Regions from separate parts of the Micromonospora sp. GCM10011541 genome, predicted to be linked through region 1. Evidence: riboswitches for the same ligand, from Rfam matches in the RefSeq annotation. Region 1 holds a riboswitch; each other region holds the start of a gene.
The links. Region 1 has a riboswitch for cyclic di-AMP ahead of ACFOYX_RS14290 (transglycosylase family protein). Riboswitches for the same ligand answer to the same signal wherever they lie in the genome.

Region 1 (11,069 bases):
CCGCGGAGAAGACCGCCCGCGCCCAGCTGAAGAGCGTCGCCGGCGTCGAGGGCACCACGCTCGTCGTCTACACCCTCGACAGCAAGCCGACCCTGGCCTGGGAGACCACCGTCCGGGGCACCTCCGCGGACGGCCCGAGCCGACTCACCGTGGACGTCGACGCCCTGACCGGCGAGGTGCTGCGCAAGCAGGAGCACGTCGTGCACGGCAGCGGCACCGGCGCGTGGAACGGGCCGAGCCCGCTGACCCTCAACACCACGCTGTCGGGCAGCACGTACTCGATGAAGGACCCGGGCGTCACCAACCAGAGCTGCCAGGACGCCGCGACCAACACGACGTTCTCCGGCTCGGACGACGTCTGGGGCAACGGCACGGCCACCAACAAGGAGACCGGCTGCGTCGACGCGCTGTTCGGCGCCCAGACGGAGCACAAGATGCTCGCCCAGTGGCTCGGCCGCAACGGCGCGGACGGCAGCGGTGGCGCCTGGCCGATCCGGGTGGGCCTGATCGACCAGAACGCCTACTACGACGGCACCCAGGTCCAGATCGGCAAGAACACCTCCGGTCAGTGGATCGGTTCGATCGACGTGATCGCCCACGAGATCGGCCACGGCATCGACGACCACACCCCGGGTGGCATCTCCGGCAACGGCACCCAGGAGTTCGTCGCCGACACCTTCGGCGCGGCGACCGAGTGGTTCGCCAACGAGCCCGCCAGCTACGACGCTCCGGACTTCCTGGTCGGCGAGAAGATCAACCTGGTCGGCAGCGGCCCGATCCGCAACATGTACAACCCGTCGGCGCTGGGTGACCCCAACTGCTACTCCAGCAGCATCCCCAGCACCGAGGTGCACGCGGCGGCCGGACCCGGCAACCACTGGTTCTACCTGCTGGCCAACGGCAGCAGCCCGACCAACGGTCAGCCGGCCAGCTCGACCTGCAACGGCAGCAGCGTGACCGGCCTGGGCATCCAGCAGGCCATGAAGATCATGTACAACGCGATGCTGCTGAAGACGACGTCCTCGTCGTACCTGAAGTACCGCACCTGGACGCTGCAGGCGGCGAAGAACCTCTACCCGACCGGCTGCACCGAGTTCAACACGGTCAAGGCCGCGTGGGACGCGGTCAGCGTGCCCGCGCAGGCCGGTGACCCGACCTGCAGCGGCAGCACCACCCCGCCGCCCACTGGCGGCTGCTCCGGTCAGAAGCTGGCCAACCCCGGCTTCGAGTCCGGTGCGGTGGGCTGGAGCGCCACCTCGGGGGTCATCACCAACTCGACCGGGCAGGCCGCGCGCAGCGGTTCGTACAAGGCGTGGCTCGACGGGTACGGCTCGACCCACACCGACACCCTGTCGCAGTCGGTGAGCATCCCGGCCGGATGCCGGGCCACGCTCTCCTTCTACCTGCACATCGACACGGCCGAGTCGGGCAGCACCGTCTACGACAGGCTGACCGTCAAGGCCGGCAGCACCACCCTGGCGACGTACTCCAACGTGAACGCCGCCGCCGGCTACGTCCTGAAGTCCTTCGACGTCTCGTCGCTGGCCGGCACCACCGCGACCATCTCGTTCAGCGGTGTGGAGGACAGCTCGCTGCAGACGTCCTTCGTGATCGACGACACCGCGCTCAACCTGAGCTGATCATCAAGGGAAGCGGTCGGTCGTCGTCCTCCCGGCGACCGACCGCTTCGCCGAGCTGTCGCCGCCCCTCGAAGAGGTCGAGCAGCCTCTTCCTGCCGGTCGGCGACTCGAACGCGTACCCGTGGTCGAACTTGACCATCGGGAGGCGACGACGCCGCGCGGCCAGCGCGTCCAGCGCCCGGGTGGCTTCCTTCTCGGCCTTGAGCAGCTCGTCGCGCTCCCGCTGGCACTCCTCGGCCGTCACGATCCGCGGTTTCTCCATGCCGGGATCCTGAACCGGGCACCGACATTCTGCCGGCCCGGGCGCGCCTCGGTCGGCCGGCGCGGGTCAGTCCGGCCGGCCGCCGCCCAGCCGGGCCGCGGCGTGTTCCATCGCCTGGCTGAACATCTCCATCTGCCGCCTGGACTGCTCTCGCAGGCCGCCGAGCCGCGCGGCCAGGGCGTCCGCGTCGGCCCGTGCCGAGGCGCTGACCTGGGCTTCGAGGTCGGCGAGGGCGGCGTTGACGGCCACCACGATGTGCCCGCAGACGGCCTCGACGCCCGCCGCCGACAGCCGCGGGTCGACGGTGACGGACTCCAGCCGTCCACCCTGGACGACCACGGCTCGCACCAGCCCGTCGGCCGCCGTGCCGTCGGCGCGCAGCAGTTCCTCCGCATCGCCGTCGGGGTGCTCGACGGGCCGGGAGCGCATCGCCGACAACGCCTGCTGGGTCCGGGTCAGCAGTTCATCCAGGCTCGCGGCCGCGGAGAACGGTTCGTTGGTCATACCCGCGCTTTCTTCACGTCCTTTCCGAGCACCGTGACGATAGCAATCCGCCACCCGGCCCGCCCGCCACCTCGGCGTCCCCTCCACCATTCCGGACGGCGAACGCCCGGCCGGTGCTCCGGCCGGGCGTTCGTCCGCTGCGCCGGCTCCGGCCCGTGGGCCGGAGCCGGTGGTACGTCAGCGCAGGCGCAGCCGCTGACCCGGGAAGATCAGGCCCGGATCGTCGCCGACCACGCGCTTGTTGCGCTCGTACAGCGCGTGCCAGCCGCCGGCCAGGTCCCGCGCGTCGGCGATCATCGACAGCGTGTCGCCCGGCTTGACCACGTAGGTGCCCGAGCCGCCCGAGGCCGGCGCGGTACGCCGGTGGCTGCGGGTGGCCGGCCGCTCGCTCCGCGAGGAGCGCTTCTTCGCCTTGGACTTGCTGCCGGAGTCCGAACGGGACGCCGACCCGGAGTCCCTGGTGGAGTAGCGCTTGGTCGAGCCGCCCTTTTTGCCGCAGACCGGCCAGGCACCGATGCCCTGCCCGTCGAGGACCTTCTCGGCGATCGCGATCTGCTCGCCGCGGCTGGCCAGATCGGCCCGGCTGGCGTACTTCTGGCCGCCGTAGCCGTTCCAGGTGCCCTTGGAGAACTGCAGGCCACCGTAGTAGCCGTTGCCGGTGTTGATGTGCCAGTTGCCGCCGGACTCGCACTGGGCGATGGCGTCCCAGTTCACGCTGGCCGCGCTGGCCGGCGCGGCCGGGCCGAGGATCGCGGCGGCACCGGTGGCCGCGCCGACGACGAGCGCCCCGACGGCGACCCGACGGCGGCCGGTCCGGCGGTGACGTGCGCTGTGTTCAGTTGCCATGGATTTCCTCCACGCCGACGAGGTGAGCTGTCGGGTTCGGGCCGAGGAGCCCGGCCGCCGGTCGGCGGCTTCACCCCGAGGTGTCGAGCACCGAGGAACGTGTGGGTCCCCCGCTCCCGCCTGAGGTCCAGGTACCACGGGGCCGGCGGCGGAATTAGGCGTTACCGGTCCGTGGTGTCCGCGATCGCGAACGGATACGACGTTAGGAATGATTTCGGACGATCGCCCACTTCTTGTGAAGTTCTTCACCCGGCCGAGCGAAGGCGGGGATTTCCGAGTTGCGACGCTCCCGAACATGCAATAGGGAGGCCGCCGGGTCGACTGCCCGACGGCCTCCGCGGACCCGTTCAGTACGTCAGGCCGTAGCCTTGGGCGAAGAGCGGAACCTGCCCGTCACCGGCGTTTATGGGCTGCTGGCTGACCGAGTTCATCCAGGTCATCGGCAGTTTCCCGGTGGGCGCGGCGCCGAAGAGGACGTCGGCCACGCCGGCACCCTCGGTGCCCGGCAGCCAGGACGCCAGCAGCGCGTCCCATCTGGGCAGCTCGGTGGCGATGTCCATCGGCCGGCCGGACACCAGCACCACGATCACCGGCACGCCGGCGTTGCGCAGGGTGGCGATGGTGCGCAGGTCCTCCCGGTCCAGGCTCATGCTGCCGGTCCGGTCGCCCTGGCCCTCGGCGTACGGCGTCTCGCCGACGACGGCGATCGCGGCCCGGTAGCTGCCGTCGATACCGGTGCCGCGCTGGTTGTAGGTGACCGTCGTGGTCGGACCGACCGCGGCCCGGATGCCCTGCAGGATCGTGGTGCCCGGCGTGATGTTGCCGGAGGAACCCTGCCAGGAGATGGTCCAGCCACCACTCTGGTTGCCGATGTTGTCCGCGTTCCGGCCAGCCACGAAGATCTTGTTGTCGGCCCGGGCCAGCGGCAGCACGCTGCCGGTGTTCTTCAGCAGCACCTGCGACTCGCGGACGGCCTGCCGGGCGAGCGCGCGGTGGCTGACGCTGCCGACCGTGGGGGTCCAGCTCCGATCCGTGTACGGCCGCTCGAAGAGGCCCAGCTCGAACTTCTTGGTCAGGATCCGCCGGTTCGCGTCGTCGATCCGGCTCAGCGGCACGTGGCCGTTCTGCACCTCGGCACGCAGGGTGCTGATGAAGGTCTTCCAGGCGGCGGGCACCATCACCATGTCGATGCCGGCGTTGACCGCGGCGGTGACCTCGGCGGCGGTGAAGCCGGCGGCGCCGTCGATCTGGTCGATGCCGTTCCAGTCGGAGACGACGAAGCCGGTGAAGCCGAGCTCACCCTTGAGGACGGTGGTGATCAGGTACCGGTTGCCGTGCATCTTCACGCCGTTCCAGCTGCTGTAGGAGATCATCACCGACCCGACGCCGCGCTGCACCGCGGCCTGGAACGGTGGTAGGTGGACGGTCCGCAACTCGGCCTCGGTCAGCCGGGTGTCGCCCTGGTCGTCGCCGCCCGCGGTGCCCCCGTCGCCGAGGTAGTGCTTGGCGGTGGCCAGCACTGACGTGGGCCCGCCGAGTGACGGGCCCTGGAGCCCGGTGATCAGCGTGGTCATGTCGGAGGGGAGGTCCGGCGTCTCGCCGAACGATTCGTAGGTGCGGCCCCAGCGGTCGTCGCGGGCCACGCAGAGGCACGGCGCGAAGTCCCAGTCGACACCGGTGCCGGAGACCTCCTCGGCCACCGCCTGGCCGATCTGCTGGACCAGGGCCGGGTCGCGGGTCGCCCCGAGGCCGATGTTGTGCGGGAAGATGGTCGCGCCGACCACGTTGTTGTGCCCGTGCACCGCGTCCACCCCGTAGATCATCGGAATGGCGAGCGGAGTAGCGAGGGCGCCCCGCTGGAAGCCGTCGTACATGTCGGCCCAGCTGGTGGCGGTGTTGGGCGAGGGCGCGGAGCCGCCACCGGAAAGGATCGAGCCCAGCCGGTAGGTGGTCAGGTCGGCGGCGGTCACCGAGCCCCGCTCGGCCTGGGTCATCTGGCCGATCTTCTCGTCCAGGGTCATCCGGGCGAGCAGGTCGGCGACGCGGGTGGCGACGGGCAGGGTCGGGTCCTGGTACGGGTAGGTGGCGGCGTTGGCCGGGCGCGCGGGCACGGCCAGGGCGGTCACGGCGACGAGGAGCAGGGCGAGGCTGAACGGACGGCGGACACGGTGGTGGCGGGTCACAGGTCACTCCTCCCGGAGGAACGGTCATGCCGTTGTCCGGCACCATATGCCACCCGGACATCGACGGACACCGCTGAACGACCCGAGCTGTGAACAATCCTGCCGATTCCTCCGGTCCCGTGAGCACCGGCTGCCGGCCAGGGCTCGTGAGCACCGGCTGCCGGCCAGGGCTACGGTGGCGGGGTCCGCCGGCACGACGCAGCCGACGACCCACCGGCGGCGCGGATCGGGGCGAGGTGGCGGAGCGGACATGACCGACTACGGGCACGAGCTGATCTTCGGCGGCTTCCTCACGCCCGCCGCCGCCGACCCGGCGCGGGTGGTCGCCCTCGCCAAGCTCTGTGAGCAGGTCGGCCTGGACCTCGCCACCTTCCAGGACCACCCGTACCAGCCGAATCTCCTCGACACCTGGACGCTGATGTCGTACCTGGCGGCGGCGACCAGCCGGATCCGCCTCGCCGGCAACGTGCTGAACCTGCCGCTGCGCCAGCCGGTGGTGCTGGCCCGCAGCGTGGCCAGTCTGGACCTGCTCACCGGCGGCCGGGTCGAGCTGGGCCTCGGCGCGGGCGCCTTCTGGGAGGCGATCGAGGCCGCCGGGGGACGTCGCCGCACGCCCGGCCAGGCGGTGGACGCGCTGGACGAGGCGATCCGGGTCGTCCGGGAGGTCTGGGCCACCGACCGGCGGGGCATGGTCCGGGTCGACGGGGAGCACTACCGGGTGGTCGGCGCGAAACGCGGGCCCGCGCCGGCGCACGAGGTGGGGATCTGGGTCGGCGCGTACAAGCCGCGGATGCTGCGGCTGGTCGGCCGGGCGGCGGACGGCTGGCTGCCGTCGCTGGCGTACCTGCCCAAGGGGCCGGCCGAGCTGGCCGAGCTCAACGCGCTGGTCGATGACGGCGCCGAGGCGGCGGGGCGGGATCCCCGGTCGGTACGGCGGCTGCTCAACGTCTCCGGGCGGTTCACCCCGTCCCGCTCCGGCTTCCTCGTCGGGCCGCCGGAGCAGTGGGTGGAGGAGCTGGCCGGCCTCGCCCTCGACCACGGCACGTCCGGGTTCGTCCTCGCCGCCGACGACCCCACCGCCATCCAGCTCTTCGCGCAGGAGGTGGCGCCCGCCGTACGCGAGCTGGTCGCCGCCGAGCGCGCCGAGCCCGGCAGCCGCGCCGAGGCCGTCGAGGAGCAGCGCGAGGCGGTCCAGGCCGGCGGCCCCACCACGCTCGCCGTCACCGCCACCCCGGATCCGGGGGTACGGCTGACCGACCATCAACTGTGGGACGAGTCCACCCGCCCGGCCGCCCCGCCGCCGCCGGCCGGGCACGTCTACACCCCGCACGCCCAGGCCGTCGGCGCACACCTGGTCGACGTGCACGACCACCTGCGCCAGGAACTCGGGCAGGTGCGTGACCTGCTCGAGCAGGTCCGGCGCGGGGTGGTCTCCGCCGGTGCGGCACGGGCCGTGCTCAACGAGATGACCATGCGGCAGAACAACTGGACGCTGGGGGCGTACTGCGCCGCGTACTGCACGGCGGTGACCCAGCACCACGGGCTGGAGGACAACATGATCTTCCCGCACCTGCGCCGTTCGGACCCAGGGCTGGGCCCCGTGCTCGACCGCCTGGCGGCGGAGCATGTGGTGATCCACGACGTGGTGGAGGGCGTGGACCGGGCCCTGGTGGACCTGATCCAAAACCCGGGCGACTTCACCGAGCTCCAGAAGGCGGTGGACGTCCTCACCGACACCCTGCGGTCGCACCTGTCGTACGAAGAGCAGAACATGGTCGAGCCGCTGGCCCGTTACGGCTTCTACGCCGGTCAGGTGTGACGGCCGGGCACACCCGGCTCGTCGCCGTATTCCCGATGGCGCCGGCCATCGGCGTGATCCAGGCTGACTTTGGTTTTCCTAAGCCAGCGGCGTACCGTCGTCCGCATGACGGACTTCCTCGAGCAGCGCGACGCCTGGTTGACCAGCAACTGCTCGATCGCCCGCGCGCTCGAGGTGGTGGGGAACCGGTCCACGCTCCTGCTGCTGCGGGAGGCGTCGTTCGGCACCCGCCGCTTCGACGACTTCGCCCGGCGGGTCGGCGTCAGCGAGCCGGTCGCCGCCGCGCGGCTGAAGCAGCTCGTCGCCGACGGCCTGCTCGAACGGCGCCCCTACCGCGAGCCCGGACAGCGCACCCGGGACGAGTACCTGCTGACCCCCAAGGGGCAGGAGCTGCTGCCGGTGCTCACCGCGCTGCGGCAGTGGGGGGACGCGTGGGCCGCCGACGGGGCCGGCCCCTCGGTCCGCGTCGAACACCACGACTGCGGCGCCGACGTCCACGCCCGGCTGCGCTGCGAGGCCGGGCACGACGTGCCGCCCGACGAGATCGACGTCCGCCCAGGCCCGGGACTGCGACGGGCCTGACCGGTCAACCGGTCGCCATCCAACCCTCGACAATCAGGAGCAGCACATGAAGATCGCTGGACGCAGCGCCCTCGTCACCGGGGCCAACCGCGGCTTCGGCCGCCACCTCGCCGCCGAACTGGCGGCCCGCGGCGCCACCGTCTACGCCGGGGCCCGCAACCCGGACAGCGTCGACCTGCCGGGCGTCACCCCGGTCCGGCTGGACATCACCGACCCGGACTCGGTGGCCGCGGCCGCCGCGCTGGCCGGCGACGTCACGCTGCTGGTCAACAACGCCGGCATCAGCACCGGGGCCGACCTGCTCGACGCCGACCTGGCCACGATCCGGCTGGAGCTGGAGACCCACTTCTTCGGCACGCTGTCGATGGCGCGGGCGTTCGCGCCGCGCATCGCCGCCAACGGCGGCGGGACCATCCTGAACATCCTCTCCGCGCTGTCCTGGGTGACCTTCCCCGGCGTGGGGGCGTACGGCGCGGCCAAGGCCGCCGAGTGGTCGCTGACCAACGCGCTGCGGGCGCAGCTCGCCGACCGGGGCGTCCGCGTCGCCGGCCTGCACGTCGGCTACATGGACACCGACATGACGGCCACGGTGACCGCGCCGAAGTCGGACCCGGTCGAGATCGCCCGGATCGCCGTCGACGGCATCGAGGCGGACCGGTACGAGATCATCGCCGACGAGACCTCCCGGCAGGTCCTCGCGGGCCTGTCCGGCGGAGTGGCCGCGCTCTACCCCGAGCTGCCCTGACCAACCTGCGCGCGGCGGTCCCCGGTGATCCGCCGCGCGCCCGGGGCGGGTGGGCCCACAATGGCGGCATGCGACAGGGCTTCACTCATATGGCGGTCCTCGCGATGGCCCCCGACGACGACCCGGCCGCCCCCGGGGCCGCCGTCACGACCGTCCTCTGTGGCCACTGGGAGCACGAGGGGCCCTGCCCGGTCGTCCCGCACCACACCGGGGCGGAGCGGCACGGCGACGAGCTGCGCCTCCGCATCCTCTTCGCCGCCGAACCGCACCTGGAGGAACGCGTGCGGCGCGACATCGACCGGGCCCTCACCGGCGGCGAACTGACCGGCCCCGACGGGCGGACGTCGCGGTGGCGGCTGCTGAGCAGCGGGCCGGGCGAGCCGTCCGCCCAGGAGGCGACGCACCTGGCGCGACTGGCACGCGGGTAGCGCCCGTCCGTCGGCCGCAGCACGGGCGCCGCGGCCGACGGACGGCCGCGCCCTACAGCGTGCGGGCGAGCCGATCGGCGAGGATCCGGGTGAACCGGGACGGGTCGGCCAGCTCCCCACCCTCGGCGAGCAGCGCCATGCCGTACAGCAGCTCGGCGGTCTCGGTCAGGGCCTCGGTGTCGGCGCCCTGCTCGTGGGCCTTGCGCAGCCCGGTGACGAGCGGGTGACCCGGGTTGAGCTCGAGGATCCGCTTGACCCGTGGCACCTCCTGCCCCATCGCCCGGTACATCTTCTCCAGGGTCGGGGTCATGTCGTGCGCGTCGCCCACCACGCAGGCCGGCGAGGTGGTCAGCCGGGAGGAGAGCCGGACCTCCTTGACGCTGTCGGCGAGCGCGCCGCTCAGCCAGGTCAGCAGCTCGGCGTAGTCCTTCCGCTCCCCCTCGGCCTGCGCCTTCTCCTCGTCGGTCTCCAGGTCGACCTGGCCCTTGGCCACCGAGCGCAGGGTCTTCCCGTCGTACTGGCCGACCCGCTCGACCCAGACCTCGTCGACGGGGTCGGTGAGGATCAGCACCTCGTAGCCCTTGGCGCGGAACGCCTCCAGGTGCGGCGAGTTCTCGATGGTGCTGCGGGACTCGCCGGTGGCGAGGTAGATCTCCGACTGGCCGTCCTTCATCCGCGCGACGTAGTCGCGCAGCGTGGTCAGCTCGGCCGGGTCGTGGGTGGAGGCGACCCGCACCAGGTCCAGCAGCGCCTCGGTGTTGTCCGGGTCCTCGAGCAGCCCTTCCTTGACCACCGCGCCGAACTCCGCCCAGAAGGTGCGGTAGGACTCGGCCGACATCTCCTTGAGGGTGGCGAGGACCTTCTTGACCAGGCGCCGGCGCACGGCGCGGATCTGCCGGTCCTGCTGGAGGATCTCCCGGGAGATGTTCAGCGACAGGTCGTGGGCGTCCACGACGCCCTTGACGAAGCGCAGGTAGTTGGGCATGAGCGCGTCGCACTCGTCCATGATGAACACGCGCTTGACGTAGAGCTGCACGCCGCGGCGGCCCTGCGGGGAGAACAGGTCCAGTGGCGCGTGCGACGGCAGGAAGAGCAGCGCCTCGTACTCGAAGGTGCCCTCGCCACGCATGTGGATGGTCTCGAGCGGGTCGGCCCAGTCGTGGCTGACGTGCTTGTAGAACTCCTGGTACTCGGCCTCGTCGACCTCGTCGCGGGACCGGGCCCACAGGGCTTTCATCGAGTTGAGGGTCTGCGTCTCGTGGCTGGTCGCGCCGTCCTCGCCGGGGCGCTCGACGGTCATCCGGATCGGCCAGGCGATGAAGTCGGAGTACCGCTTGACGATCTCCCGGATCGTCCACTCGGCGGTGTAGTCGTGCAGGTTGTCCTCGGTGTCGATCGGCTTGAGGTGCAGGGTGACGGAGGTGCCCTGCGGGGCCTCGTCGACCGCCTCGACCGAGTAGGTGCCCTCGCCGGTGGATTCCCACCGGGTGCCGCCGCTCTGCCCGGCCCGTCGGGTCAGCAGGGTGACCTGGTCGGCGACCATGAAGGTGGCGTAGAAGCCCACCCCGAACTGGCCGATCAGTTCCTGCGAGGTGCCGGCGTCCTTCGACTCGCGCAGCTTGCGCAGCAGCTCTGCCGTGCCGGACTTGGCGATCGTGCCGATCAGCCCGACCACCTCGTCGCGGGACATGCCGATGCCGTTGTCCCGCACGGTGAGCGTACGGGCGTCCTTGTCGACCTCGATCTCGATGTGCAGGTCGGCGGTGTCGACGGCGAGATCCTTGTCGACCATCGACTCCAGCCGGAGCTTGTCCAGCGCGTCCGACGCGTTCGAGATGAGTTCGCGCAGGAAGACGTCCTTGTTCGAGTAGATCGAGTGGACCATCAGCTGGAGCAGCTGACGGGCCTCGGCCTGGAACTCCAACGTCTCGACCCGGTCGCTCACACCGACTCCCTTCCCTCGTGCGGCCCTTCCGGCGAACAGGATACGAGCCGTGCCGGCGTGGGCGGCGGAGGGTGGCCGGAGTCGGGTCTGGTCCAACCAGTTGACGGGTTGATGT
Region 2 (5,522 bases), on a different contig from region 1:
GTGTGCAAGCGGTTGCGCAAACGTGATTGAACAAATGGCCGCCTTGATATCACCCCGGGGCTTCCCTAATGTGGGGCACCGACCGCTGTGGGTCGTCTGCCTCGATCTTCCCCCTCACGAGGCGCCCGGCGGTCGGTTGCAAAAGGAGTCGGTGCCGGTGGCAACCATGCCCCCTCATCGTCACGCCCGGAGTCAGCCGCCCGTCCGACCGGTCGGCGCCCGCCGGGTCGTACACCGTCTGCTCACCCTGGTCGCGGCCGTCGCCGTCGGTGCCGGACTCGTCGCCGCGCCGGCGCACGCCGCGCCGTCGGTGGACGAGATCGAGGCGCAGATCGACAAGCAGTGGGAGCAGCTGGAGCCCACCATCGAGGGCTACAACAAGATCCGCGCCCAGCTGAAGGTCAACCAGAAGAAGTCGGCGAACCTGCAGAAGAAGATGGCGCCGCTGGAGCTGGAGTCCACGCTCGCCATGAACCGGGTCGGCGAACTGGCCTCCCGCTACTACATGCAGGGCCCCTCCCAGGAGGTCGGCGCCCTGCTGGTCGACGCCAAGCCGGGGACGCTCGCCGAGCAGCTCACCATCCTCGACCGGCTCGCCACGCAGGAGCGCAAGCAGATCGCCGGCGTGCTCGCCGTCCGCGACAAGTACAAGGCGCAGAAGGCGAAGCTGGACGCGCTGATCGCCACCCAGATCAAGCAGCGCGACGAGCTGGCGGCGAAGAAGAAGCAGATCGACGCCGAGATCAAGCGCCTCACCGCCGCGCTGCCGAAGACCACGGTGAAGGTCACCGGCTGCCCGACCATCAACGGTGTGGTCAGCAGCGCCGCGCAGACCGCCATCCGGGTCGCCTGCCAGCAGGTCGGCGACCCGTACGTCTGGGGCGCCACCGGCCCGAACTCGTTCGACTGCTCCGGTCTGACCCAGTACGCCTACAAGGCGGCGGGCATCTACCTGACCCACTTCACCGGCGCCCAGTGGAGCGAGGGCAGGGCGGTCTCCCGCTCCGACGCCCGCCCCGGTGACCTGGTGTTCTTCTACAGCGACCTGCACCACGTCGGCCTGTACCTCGGCAACGGCCTGATGGTGCACGCGCCACGGACCGGCAAACCGGTCCAGGTGAGCCAGGTCAACTACATGCCGGTGGCCGGCTACCGCCGAGTCACCTGATCCGATCCGACGACGAAGGCCCCCGGTCGAGCTGACCGGGGGCCTTCGTCGTCGGATGCGGTGGCTACTGCGGCGCGCCCACCGCGGCCGGCAGGATCAGCACGTCGTCCAGGTTCGCGAACATCACCCGGTGGCCGAACTGGATCTGCACGTACTGGTTCTCGCCCCGGACCACCGTCCGGTCGCCGGGGGCGGAGCCGTCGAACGAGACCGCCCGGTAGTACTCGCCCGGGAGGACGCCGCCGAGCGCGTACCGCTGGCCCGCCGCGAAGGTGTACTGCAGCGGCGAGATGCCCTGGTACGGGATGGTGGCCGGGTAGGCGGCCCGCTCGGGGTAGGCCCGCCCGTACACCGGGATCGTGGTCTTGCCCGGCTTGGGCGTCACCACGAAGCCCTGCGCCCACTTCGCGGTGGGCGCGGCGGACGGGTTGAAGAACCAGGCCTTCTGGCCGAGGTACCAGATCGCGGTCCAGTCACCCTGGACGTCCGCGAGGGCGTACGTCTGACCGGCCGAGGCGCGGGCACCATGGTCCTTGATGTACATGGTGTCCGGCGTGCCGTTCGGGCGCAGCCCCCGGTCGTTGACCAGCGGGGCGTCCAGGCTCGGGGCGCTGTGCAGGATGACCGAGGACGAGCCGCGCAGCGGGCAGGGCTCGGCCGGCGGCGGCGGATCCGGCACGCCCGGCGGCTGCTGGTTGCAGCCGTAGAACGCCGGGCGGTTGCTGGCGAAGTCCGGGTCGATGGTGACCAGACCGGTGTGCGGGGTGCCGGTCGACTGGAACGGCGCCTTCATCAGGTCGAAGTAGTGCGACCAGTCCCAGTACGGGCCCGGGTCCCAGTGCATATCGGCCACGGTCCCGGCGGTGGTGCCCGGGACATTGTCGTGGCCGAGGATGTGCTGCCGGTCCAGCGGGATCTGGAACCGCAGCGCCAGGTGCCGGACCAGCTTCGCCGACGTCCGGTACATCGCCTCGGTGTACCAGGTGCCGTGGCCGGCGAAGCCCTCGTGCTCGATGCCGATGGACTTGGCGTTGACGTACCAGTTGCCGGCCTGCCAGCCGACGTCCTTGGCCTTGATGTGCTGGGCGACGTAGCCGTCCACCGAGCGCAGCGTGTAGTGCCAGCCCAGGTAGGTCTTGGTCTGCACCAGCTTCACGCTCGGACCGAAGTAGCCCTCGGTGTCGTGGATGACGATGTACTCGAGCTTCTGCTGGGCCGGCCGGTCACCGAGATCGTGGTTGCCGTAGTCACCCGGCTTCGGGCCGTACTTCTCGTACGGGGCCGGGATCCACTCGCAGGCGAGGCGGACCGGGCACTCCAGGCCGTCCGGCCGCTCGGCGCGGCGCAACCCGAGCCGGTGCAGCCCCGACTCGTCAGGGGACACCTGGCGGGCGGCGAGGGTGACCCGCTGGCCGTCGTCGGTCATCCGGCTGGCGCCGACGCTGATCTGGTCGTACACCTCGTCGGCGAAGGCCGCGGCGGCGTCCTCGGTGTCCGCGCCGGAGTACCGGGCCACCGCGCCGTACCAGGCCGCCGGGTCGCTGCCGGCGCCGACCGGCGCGGCCAGTTCCTTCTGGTACGACGCGAGCAGCGCCGCCCCGCCGCGGATGTTGGCGGTGGCGTCGGTGCGCAGCGTCGCCTCGGCCACGCCGGTGAGCGCGGCGGCAGCGTCGAGGGTCTGCAGGGACGCCTGCGGCAGGACGTCGCCGGTCGCCTCGGCGGCGGCCGACGTGTCGACCACCAGCGGCCGGGCGTCGTCGCCCCGGGGGTCCTCGTTCTCGTCGACGTGTGAGCTGCCGGGGGTCGAGGCGACCTGTTCGGCGTCGGTCAGGTGCATCGGCCCGTAGCCGCCGCTGGTGCTGGGCTGGCCGGGGTGGGTGTCCCAGCGGGACTCCAGGTACGACACGCCGAGCAGGACGATCTCCGGCACGCCGTACTCGGCCGCCGCGGCGGCGTACTGCTGCTGGCGGTCGGCGGACCCGGCGGTCAGGGGCTCGGCGGCGACGGGTCCGGTGCTGAGAAGGGCGGTCGCCGCAGCCACGGCGGTGGCGAGCAGAACTCGTCTGCTCGGCGGCAAGGGTGGACGGAGCATCGAACCTCCAGGTCGGGCGGAAGTCACTGCGTGCTCACCCTCACCCCACCCATGGCGTTGGGTCAATACCTTTCCCCGCAGTGATGTTGAGTGAAGGAAACCTTCACCAGCGCGGCCCATGCGAATTCGGGTACGGAGTGTCACGGCGTCTCGGGTTGCGGATTGATAACGGCGCTCTCTACTCTGGTCAATCGTCGACCGGAATGTGCATCGCCCAACCCGGGTGGTGACGGTCCGACACTGCCGAGTCGCCTCCGGGCGAGCCGGGGACCCAGTTACCTGGGGTGAATCCGCAGCAATGCGGTAGGGCGGCTCCCTTCCCGTCCGAACCCGTCAGCTAACCCGGTAGGCGGTCAGCGAAGAAGGAGTCAGGAAGCCCGGTGGCACACCATGCCCCGCGGCGACCGTCGGTCCGGTCGAACGACCGGATGACGGCTGCGCCGCGTCCACGCTGGTCCCGCTTCACCACCGCCCTCGCCGCCCTGGCCGGTACCGCCGTCATCCTGACCGGCGGCGCCACGGCGGCCCACGCCGACCCGTCGGTCGCCGAGATCGAGCGCCAGATCGACCAGGACTGGAACAAGCTCGAACCGATCATCGAGCAGCACAACGCCACCCGTCAGGACCTCGCCGCCAAGCGGAAGCAGGCCGAGGCCCTGGCCAAGCAGATCGCCCCGTTGCAGCTCCGGGTCGACCTCGCCATGGGTCAGGTCGGCGGCCTCGCCGCCGACGCCTACAAGGGCGACAACCTGTCGACGGTGAACGCGCTACTGGGCAGCCGGTCGCCGAGCGACGTGGTCACGAGCCTCGAACTGCTCGACCGCTTCGCCCACCGCCAGCAGCAGCAGGTACGCAACGTCGTCGAACTCCGCGACGAGCTGGCCGCCAAGAAGAAGCCGCTCGACGAGATGGTCGCCCAGCTGACCCGGACCGAGGCCCAGCTCGCGGCGAAGAAGAAGCAGATCAACGCCGAGATCGCCAAGCTGGACAAGCTCCGCCTCAAGATCTACGGCAGCGGTGGCGGCGGCCCGCTGCGGCCCGCGCCCTGCCCGTCCGGCTACCCGGGCGGCCCCGCCGGGGTCGCGGTCAAGTTCGCCTGCGCCCAGATCGGCAAGATCTACGTCTGGGGCGCCGCCGGCCCGGACCACTACGACTGCTCCGGCCTGACCATGGCCGCCTGGGCCAAGGCCGGCGTCTCGCTGCCGCACAACGCGCGGCAGCAGCACGACGTCACCCGCCGGGTCAGCCGGAGCGAGCTGCGCGCCGGTGACCTGGTCTTCTACTACAGCGACCTGCACCACGTCGGCATGTACGTCGGCGGCGGCTGGGTGGTGCACGCATCCCAGTCCGGCAAGCCGATCACGATGAAACGCGTCGACGACGGCCAGATCAACAGCTACGGCCGACCGGGCTGATCCACCGGAAGGGGCTCTCGCGTGGCGGGGCCCCTTCCGCGGTCAGCGGGTCGGCCAGGTGCGCCAGAGATGCCATGCGGGCTTTGCTCTCACTGGTAGCGATGGTCATCGTGCCCGTCACCTGCGGCGGGAGTGGTGAAGCGTGGGGGACATCGGTGGCCGGTCGCGAACGGCGGCCCTACGGACGCACCGCCTCGTCCCGGGCTTCTCGACGAAGCAGGGCAGTTGAGATGACCGCAGCGAACACGCAAAAGCCGCCCGGCACGAAAACAGCAATCCGCTTCTCCTGCGCCTTCAAGGTCAGATACTGAGCCTTGCTGATGACCGTCGCCTCGCCGTGGTTGTTGACGACGTACGTTCCGGCACGCTGCTCCGGCACACCCGGTGTGGCACCGAGGGAGAGAACTCCGACCAGCCAGAACCCGGCGAACAGCAGCCAGCTCGCGATGAGCAACCAACCCGGCATCGTTTCGCGCAACAGACGCCACAACGCCTGGCCGCCGCCGGCACGGGTGCCGGTCTCTTGGACCGCGAGGCCCATGACTGCGATGAGGGTGATGACAAAGCCCGGCAGCGCCAGCAGCAATGCCGACGCCAGGATGATGGGCGTGGGCAGCGGAAGACCTCCTGGGAGTGTCGAGGCTGCCAACAGGCCGGCGCACCAAACGATCCCGGCAAGCGCGAGCCGGCGAGTCCATACCATGGCGGGAAGCTACAACAGGTGGACTACCTTGGCACACCCCGGGCGCGCGCCACCGATGACCCTCTCCGACCTTTATCTTGCAAAGATCAAGACCGCTGTCGGCTGATGTCGGGCAACGTCACTGGCCTGCTCGACCTGTCGCCC
Region 3 (5,522 bases), on a different contig from region 1:
GGCGCGACCCGGCCTGAGGCGGGCCCCCGCTCCGCCCGTTCGCTGTCGGTCCATGCTGGTCAGTGCGGCGACCCGACTCGTGGCGACACGCCCGGCGGCGATGCGGCACCGCGCCGTCGGCGGTAGCGTGGGTCCGTGCTTCCGGTCGCGCTCACCTGTCCCCTGTGGTGGGTGGCGCGCTGGACGGCCCGCATGCTGGCCAGTCTCGCCGTCGCGGTCGCCTGCTCGCTCGGCGCCGCCACCCTGCCCGTCGGCGCGGCCGCCGCCGCCCAGGCGGCCCCGGTCGCCGAGCTGACCTCCGCGGTCCCGGCACCCTCCTGGTCCACGATTCCGCCGGCCCTCCAGCCCGGCGCCGTTCCCGAGCCCGGCGACCGGCCCGAGGATGCGGGCCGCGCCCCGAGCGGCGCAACCGCCTTCGACGCGGGCCTGGCGTTGCCCGGAGGGACCACCGCGGACCGGGGGCACGTCGCACGGGCGTCCACCAGCGCGGCTGCCGGCGACGTCGTGGCCGGGACCGGCCAGCAGGCCCTGCCGGTGGGCAACGGCTCCCCGCTGGCGGCTTGGCGGACCGTGGCCGCCGCGGTCTCGAAGGAGCGCGTCCCGCGCGGAACCGCCCCGGCGGCCCCCGGCTCGCGGGCCCCGCCGACCCGCTGACCGCCCGCGGGCCACGCCCGCAGCCGTTCTCCACCGAACCTCACCCCCGCACCCCGCCCGACGGCGGCCCGGTGGCGCCCATTCCGGTCGCGCCCCGCCGCGCCGGGGCGTGCGGACCTCCTCCGCCACATCGCTCCCGTGAGGTGCCCACCATGCAGACCGTTCTCTACCAGTTCCTGATCGAGATCCCGCAGGCCGCCGCCATCTGGTCGGCCCTGCTCCTGCTCGCCCTGGCCCTGCTCGCCGCGCTGGTCGCCCGCCCGGAGCGGGAGAGCCCGTCCGACGCCGAGCCGGTGCCCGACCCGGCCGCCGAGGAGGCGGCCCGCCTCGCCGACCTGCGCCGGTACGCCGACGAGGTGGCGGTGGCCGCCGCCGGGGCCGCGCAGACCGCGCGCCGACGGCGGGAGCAGTGGCTGCGCGCCCAGGACGAGGTCGACCGGGCCTGGCAGGCGTACGACGAAGCGGAGACCGCCGCCCGTCGGCTTGCCGGCGCCGCCGTGCTGCCCGCGCCGCGTACCCCGCGGACTCCGGCGGAGTACGCCACCCGGGAGCGGTGGCTGCACCACGCGGCGATGGGGGCGCACTGGCGGGGTGAGCTGTCGGCACGGCAACTCGCCGACGTCCTGGCGCACCGGAACGGGTGGGACCCGCGCCGGCACCCGGCGGAACAGGAGATCGTCCTCGCCCGGGTGGTACGCGACGTGCGGCGGGCCGGCTACCGCACGGCGGCCGAGCGGGAGCAGCGGGCCTGGCGGGACGCGGAACTGGCCGCCGAGGCGGCCCGCGCGCTGGCCGTCGAGGCGTACGCCGCCGCGGCGGCGCTGCGGCCCGGCCCGGCCCCGGTACGCCGGACGGAGTCGACGACCCAGGCCCTCGCCCCGGTGGCGGCCGGCGCGGCCCCGGCCCGTCCGGCACGCTGGCGGCCCGCACGGGTTGGCTGAATTGTGACCTGAAATTGGTGAGCCTGGTCACGCGAATCGGGAAACGGTCATCCGGGTCAGTCGGGGCTGATCCACCCCGCAATTTCCGGTCGCTCGCCACCCGATGTCCGATTGTGGCCCGACGGTTCCGTCATAACTGCTTGTCCCATTGAGTGACGTCAGTGACGGACTGTTCCGGTCAGAGTAATGGTGACCGAGGTTTAAGCAGGTGGGGGTGCTTGGCACGGGGGATACCCACCGGTAGTGTCAGCGCGTCCGGTGCGGTTTCCGATCGCAAGAAGCGACGCCGCGCCGACCCGCTCAATCGTGATCTCACGAACCGGGGACCCAGTGCACGTCCGGGGTGAATCCGCGAGCCACGGCCCGCGGTAGGGCGACTTCCCGCCCGAATCCGTCAGCTAACCCGGTAGGCGGTGTCGGAAGGAGTTCCAACATCGTGCAGTTCGATCCCATCCCCCGTCCGTCCCCCCGCCTCCACGGCGCCGCGGTGCCGTCGCTCGCCTGACCGGCGCGCTGACTCCGGCATCGGCCCTGCTGCCCGGTTGACCGGGCGCCCCCTTCCCGCGGTCGCACCGCCCATGATCCCTCGTCACGCGTGAGCTCCTCCGCGCGTCGGATCGGCGTGCGCCGCTCCCGCCTTCCGTGGAGGACCAAGATGAAGCACACCCTGAAGCGGCAGCTGCGGCGCCTCGCCACCGAGCGCCCGTACCAGATCGTGGCTGGCTCCGCCGCCGCGCTCGTGCTGGCCTCCGGCACCGGCGCCCTGCTCGCCGGCACCGGCGACGCGCCCGTCCGCCAGGAGACCACCGCCGCCGTCTCCGAGCTGGCCCCGCGTCTCGGCGACGTGGCCACCCGCAGCCAGGAGCGGATCGCCGCCGTCCCGTCGACCTCGCCCAGCCCCAAGGCGTCGCCGACGGCGACCTCGGCCAAGCCGGACCCGGACCTGACCCGCAAGGCGGCGCCGAAGCCGCCGTCGACCAAGGTCCTCGACTACACCTACGAGGCACAGACCGCCTACTGGAACTGCGGCCCGGCCGCGGTGCGCAACGCGCTCAGCGCCAGCGGCGTCGAGACCACCCAGGACGCGATGGTCGCCCCCCTGAACGCCGGTGAGAACGGCACCAACTCGGCCGAGGACACCACCCGCGGGCTCAACCAGATGGTCAAGGGCAACCCGTACCGGACCCACGTGATCCCCGGCCCGGCCACCCCGGCCCAGATGGACCAGCTCCAGGCCGACGTGGTCAAGGCCATCACCGACGGCCGCGGCGTGGTCGCCAACATCGTCGGCTCCGCCACCGACACCGACGGCGGCTGGCACTCGTTCCCCGGCGGTCACTACATCGCCGTGGTCGGCTACAAGAACGACGGCCGGACCGTGCGGATCGCCGACTCGGCGAACCCGGCGCTGCCGGCGTACTGGATCACCACGATCGACCTGGCGAACTGGATGGCCACCCGCGGCTACTCCGCCTGATCCACTCCGCGTCACCCGTCGGGCACCGGCTCCAGGAGCCGGTGCCCGACGTCGTATGCCCGACCGTCCGGGCCGCCGCCGGCTCTCGCGCGTGGTGTCCCACCGGTGGCACACTGCGCCCCATGGGCGACGAGACGGGTACCCGCCAGCTGTTGCTGCTGCACGGCCTGGGCGCCACCGGCGAGGTGTGGCTGCCCTGGGCGCCGCTGCTGGAGCGCCGGTGGGCGGGGCGGTGGCTCGCCCCCGACCTGGCCGGGCACGGTTGGTCGCCGCCGTTGCCGGCGTACACCTTCGCGGCGCTGGCCCGGCGGGTCGTGGATGGCCTGGCGCCGGTCGCCGACCGGCTGGGACCGCGGGACCGGCTCGTGGTGCTCGGGCACTCGCTCGGCGGGGTGGTGGCGTTGGCGCTGGCCGCCCGGCAGCTCGGCCTGGCCATCGAGGCGGTGGTCGGGCTGGGCATCAAGGCGGTCTGGTCGCCCGCCGAGCTGGACAAGGCCCGGGAGCTGGCCGAGCGGCCGGTCACCTGGTTCGCCAGCCGGGACGAGGCGGCCCGCCGTTACCTGCGGGTCTCCGGCCTCGCCGGCCTCTTCGCCCCGGACCACCCGGTGGTCGACGCCGGACTGCGCCGGGAGGACGGCCGCTGGCGGCTGGCGATGGACCCGGCCGCGTTCGGGGTCGGGGAGCCGCGGCTGGCGGCGCTGCTCGCGGCGACCGACGTGCCGGTGCTGCTGGCTCGCGGCGAGCACGATCCGATGGTGACCGACGCCCAGCAGGAGTTCGGCGTCCCGGTGGCCACCCTGCCCGGCCTGGGGCACAACGCCCACGTCGAGGACCCGGAGGCGGTCCTCGCCCTCCTCGACCCGTACCACTGATGCGCGGGCGGGCTGAGGTGGTTATATCTGATCATGATGCAGCCCATCCGCCGCCTTGCCTATGAGCTCTACGCCCGCCGTCTCCGCGCCCAGCTGGCTCATCAGACACTGCCGCGCCACGTTGCCATGCTGATGGACGGAAACCGCCGGTGGGCCCGGCAGATGGGCTTCGACGACCCCGGGCTGGGCCACCGGTACGGCGCGGAGCACATCCACGAGGTACTGGGCTGGTGTGCCGAGACGGGCATCCGCCACGTCACGCTCTTCGTCGCCTCCGTGGACAACATGCGCAAACGCGCGTCCGACGAGGTCGAGAACCTGATGCGGATGATCGAGGAGGTCGTCGCGGAGCCACTCCTGCGCCCGGCCAACCCGTGGCGGCTCCACCTGGCCGGCCGCGCGGACGTGCTACCCGACTCGACCCGCCACGCCCTGAAACTCGCCGAGGACGCCACCCGTGAGCGGGGCGCCCACTTCCACCTCACGGTCGCCATCGGCTACGACGGCCGCGAGGAGATCGTCAGTGCGGTTCGTTCGCTGCTGGAGGACGAGGCGAGAGCGGGCGCCGCACTCGACGACGTCGCGCAACGCCTCACCGCCGACGCCATCGCGGCGCGTCTGTACACCGGCGGCCAGCCCGACCCGGATCTGATCATCCGCACCAGCGGAGAACGTCGCATGTCCGGGTTCCTGCTCTGGCAGGCCGCCTACTCCGAGCTGTACTTCTGCGACGTGTACTGGCCCGGCTTCCGGAAGATCGATTTCCTGCGCGCCCTGCGCTCCTACTCCGCTCGTGGTCGACGATTCGGGGCGTGACCACCCGGACGAGCACCGTCGGACGCCGCGACGGAAGGACTGCTCAGGGCGTCGGGGACAGGGGGGAGCCGTGCTGGGTGACGGCGTCCGCGGCCCGGGGCGCCGGTGGGTTCCAGTCCGGTTCGAGCTGGCGGCGGGCGGCGTCGACGAACGCCTCCGCGTACGAGTCGGCCGGGAAGTCGCCGAGGTAGCGGCTCCGGGTGGCCCAGCGGTCGGCCGCCTTGGGGTCGGTGTCGAGCAGCTCCGCCAGCACATCGTCCACGTTGGACATGTCCCGGCGCAGCACGTAACCGGAGCCGGCCAGCGGGAACCGTTCGACGAAGTGCTCGCCGTCGACACCCATGTCGGTCACCGCGTACGGCTTGCCGGAGTAGAGGTAGTCCGAGATGACCCCGGAGACGTCCGAGACCAGCGCGTCCGAGCGGTTGACGCACTCGGTCAGGGTCAGCTCGCGGGTGGTCGCGCCCCAGAGGTGCGCCCGTCCCGTCCGGGCCTGGTCGGCGGCGAGCAGCTCGGTCAGCCGGGCGAGCTGCCGGGCCGAGGTCGGGTTCTGCCCGGTGTACGGATGGGCCCGCAGGATCACCGTGGCGCCCCGGTCGAGCAGCCGGCGGATCACCGTCTCGGCCACCGGCAGCGAGCAGTAGTCGGCGTCGGCGTGGTGCCCGGTCCAGGTCGGGGTGTAGAGCACCGTCGGGGCGGCCAGGCGGCGCGCCGGCTCCCGTCGTACCTCGATCGCCTCCACCTGCGGGCGGCCGACCACGA

Region 2: it holds a riboswitch for cyclic di-AMP, as region 1 does, so the genes downstream of both, ACFOYX_RS25495 (NlpC/P60 family protein) here and ACFOYX_RS14290 (transglycosylase family protein) in region 1, are expected to answer to the same signal.
Region 3: it holds a riboswitch for cyclic di-AMP, as region 1 does, so the genes downstream of both, ACFOYX_RS16920 (C39 family peptidase) here and ACFOYX_RS14290 (transglycosylase family protein) in region 1, are expected to answer to the same signal.

What each region holds. Positions count from the first base shown of each region.
Region 1 is NZ_JBHSBP010000035.1:69,697-80,765, forward strand. It holds gene ACFOYX_RS14275 (M4 family metallopeptidase) at 1-1,640, shown strand, start outside; gene ACFOYX_RS14280 (DUF899 family protein) at 1,627-1,902, opposite strand; gene ACFOYX_RS14285 (YbaB/EbfC family nucleoid-associated protein) at 1,969-2,406, opposite strand; gene ACFOYX_RS14290 (transglycosylase family protein) at 2,584-3,252, opposite strand; cyclic di-AMP (ydaO/yuaA leader) riboswitch at 3,250-3,423, opposite strand; gene ACFOYX_RS14295 (glycoside hydrolase family 3 protein) at 3,600-5,435, opposite strand; gene ACFOYX_RS14300 (LLM class flavin-dependent oxidoreductase) at 5,686-7,254, shown strand; gene ACFOYX_RS14305 (helix-turn-helix domain-containing protein) at 7,360-7,836, shown strand; gene ACFOYX_RS14310 (SDR family oxidoreductase) at 7,883-8,581, shown strand; gene ACFOYX_RS14315 (hypothetical protein) at 8,650-9,009, shown strand; gene htpG (molecular chaperone HtpG) at 9,062-10,954, opposite strand.
Region 2 is NZ_JBHSBP010000057.1:177,970-183,491, forward strand. It holds gene ACFOYX_RS25485 (C40 family peptidase) at 167-1,168, shown strand; gene ACFOYX_RS25490 (peptidoglycan recognition family protein) at 1,233-3,260, opposite strand; cyclic di-AMP (ydaO/yuaA leader) riboswitch at 3,492-3,627, shown strand; gene ACFOYX_RS25495 (NlpC/P60 family protein) at 3,689-4,675, shown strand; gene ACFOYX_RS25500 (hypothetical protein) at 4,854-5,378, opposite strand.
Region 3 is NZ_JBHSBP010000047.1:71,506-77,027, reverse strand. It holds gene ACFOYX_RS16935 (acyltransferase) at 1-17, shown strand, start outside; gene ACFOYX_RS16930 (hypothetical protein) at 136-654, shown strand; gene ACFOYX_RS16925 (hypothetical protein) at 807-1,595, shown strand; cyclic di-AMP (ydaO/yuaA leader) riboswitch at 1,883-2,023, shown strand; gene ACFOYX_RS16920 (C39 family peptidase) at 2,251-3,072, shown strand; gene ACFOYX_RS16915 (alpha/beta fold hydrolase) at 3,195-3,944, shown strand; gene uppS (polyprenyl diphosphate synthase) at 3,978-4,760, shown strand; gene ACFOYX_RS16905 (CDP-glycerol glycerophosphotransferase family protein) at 4,804-5,522, opposite strand, start outside.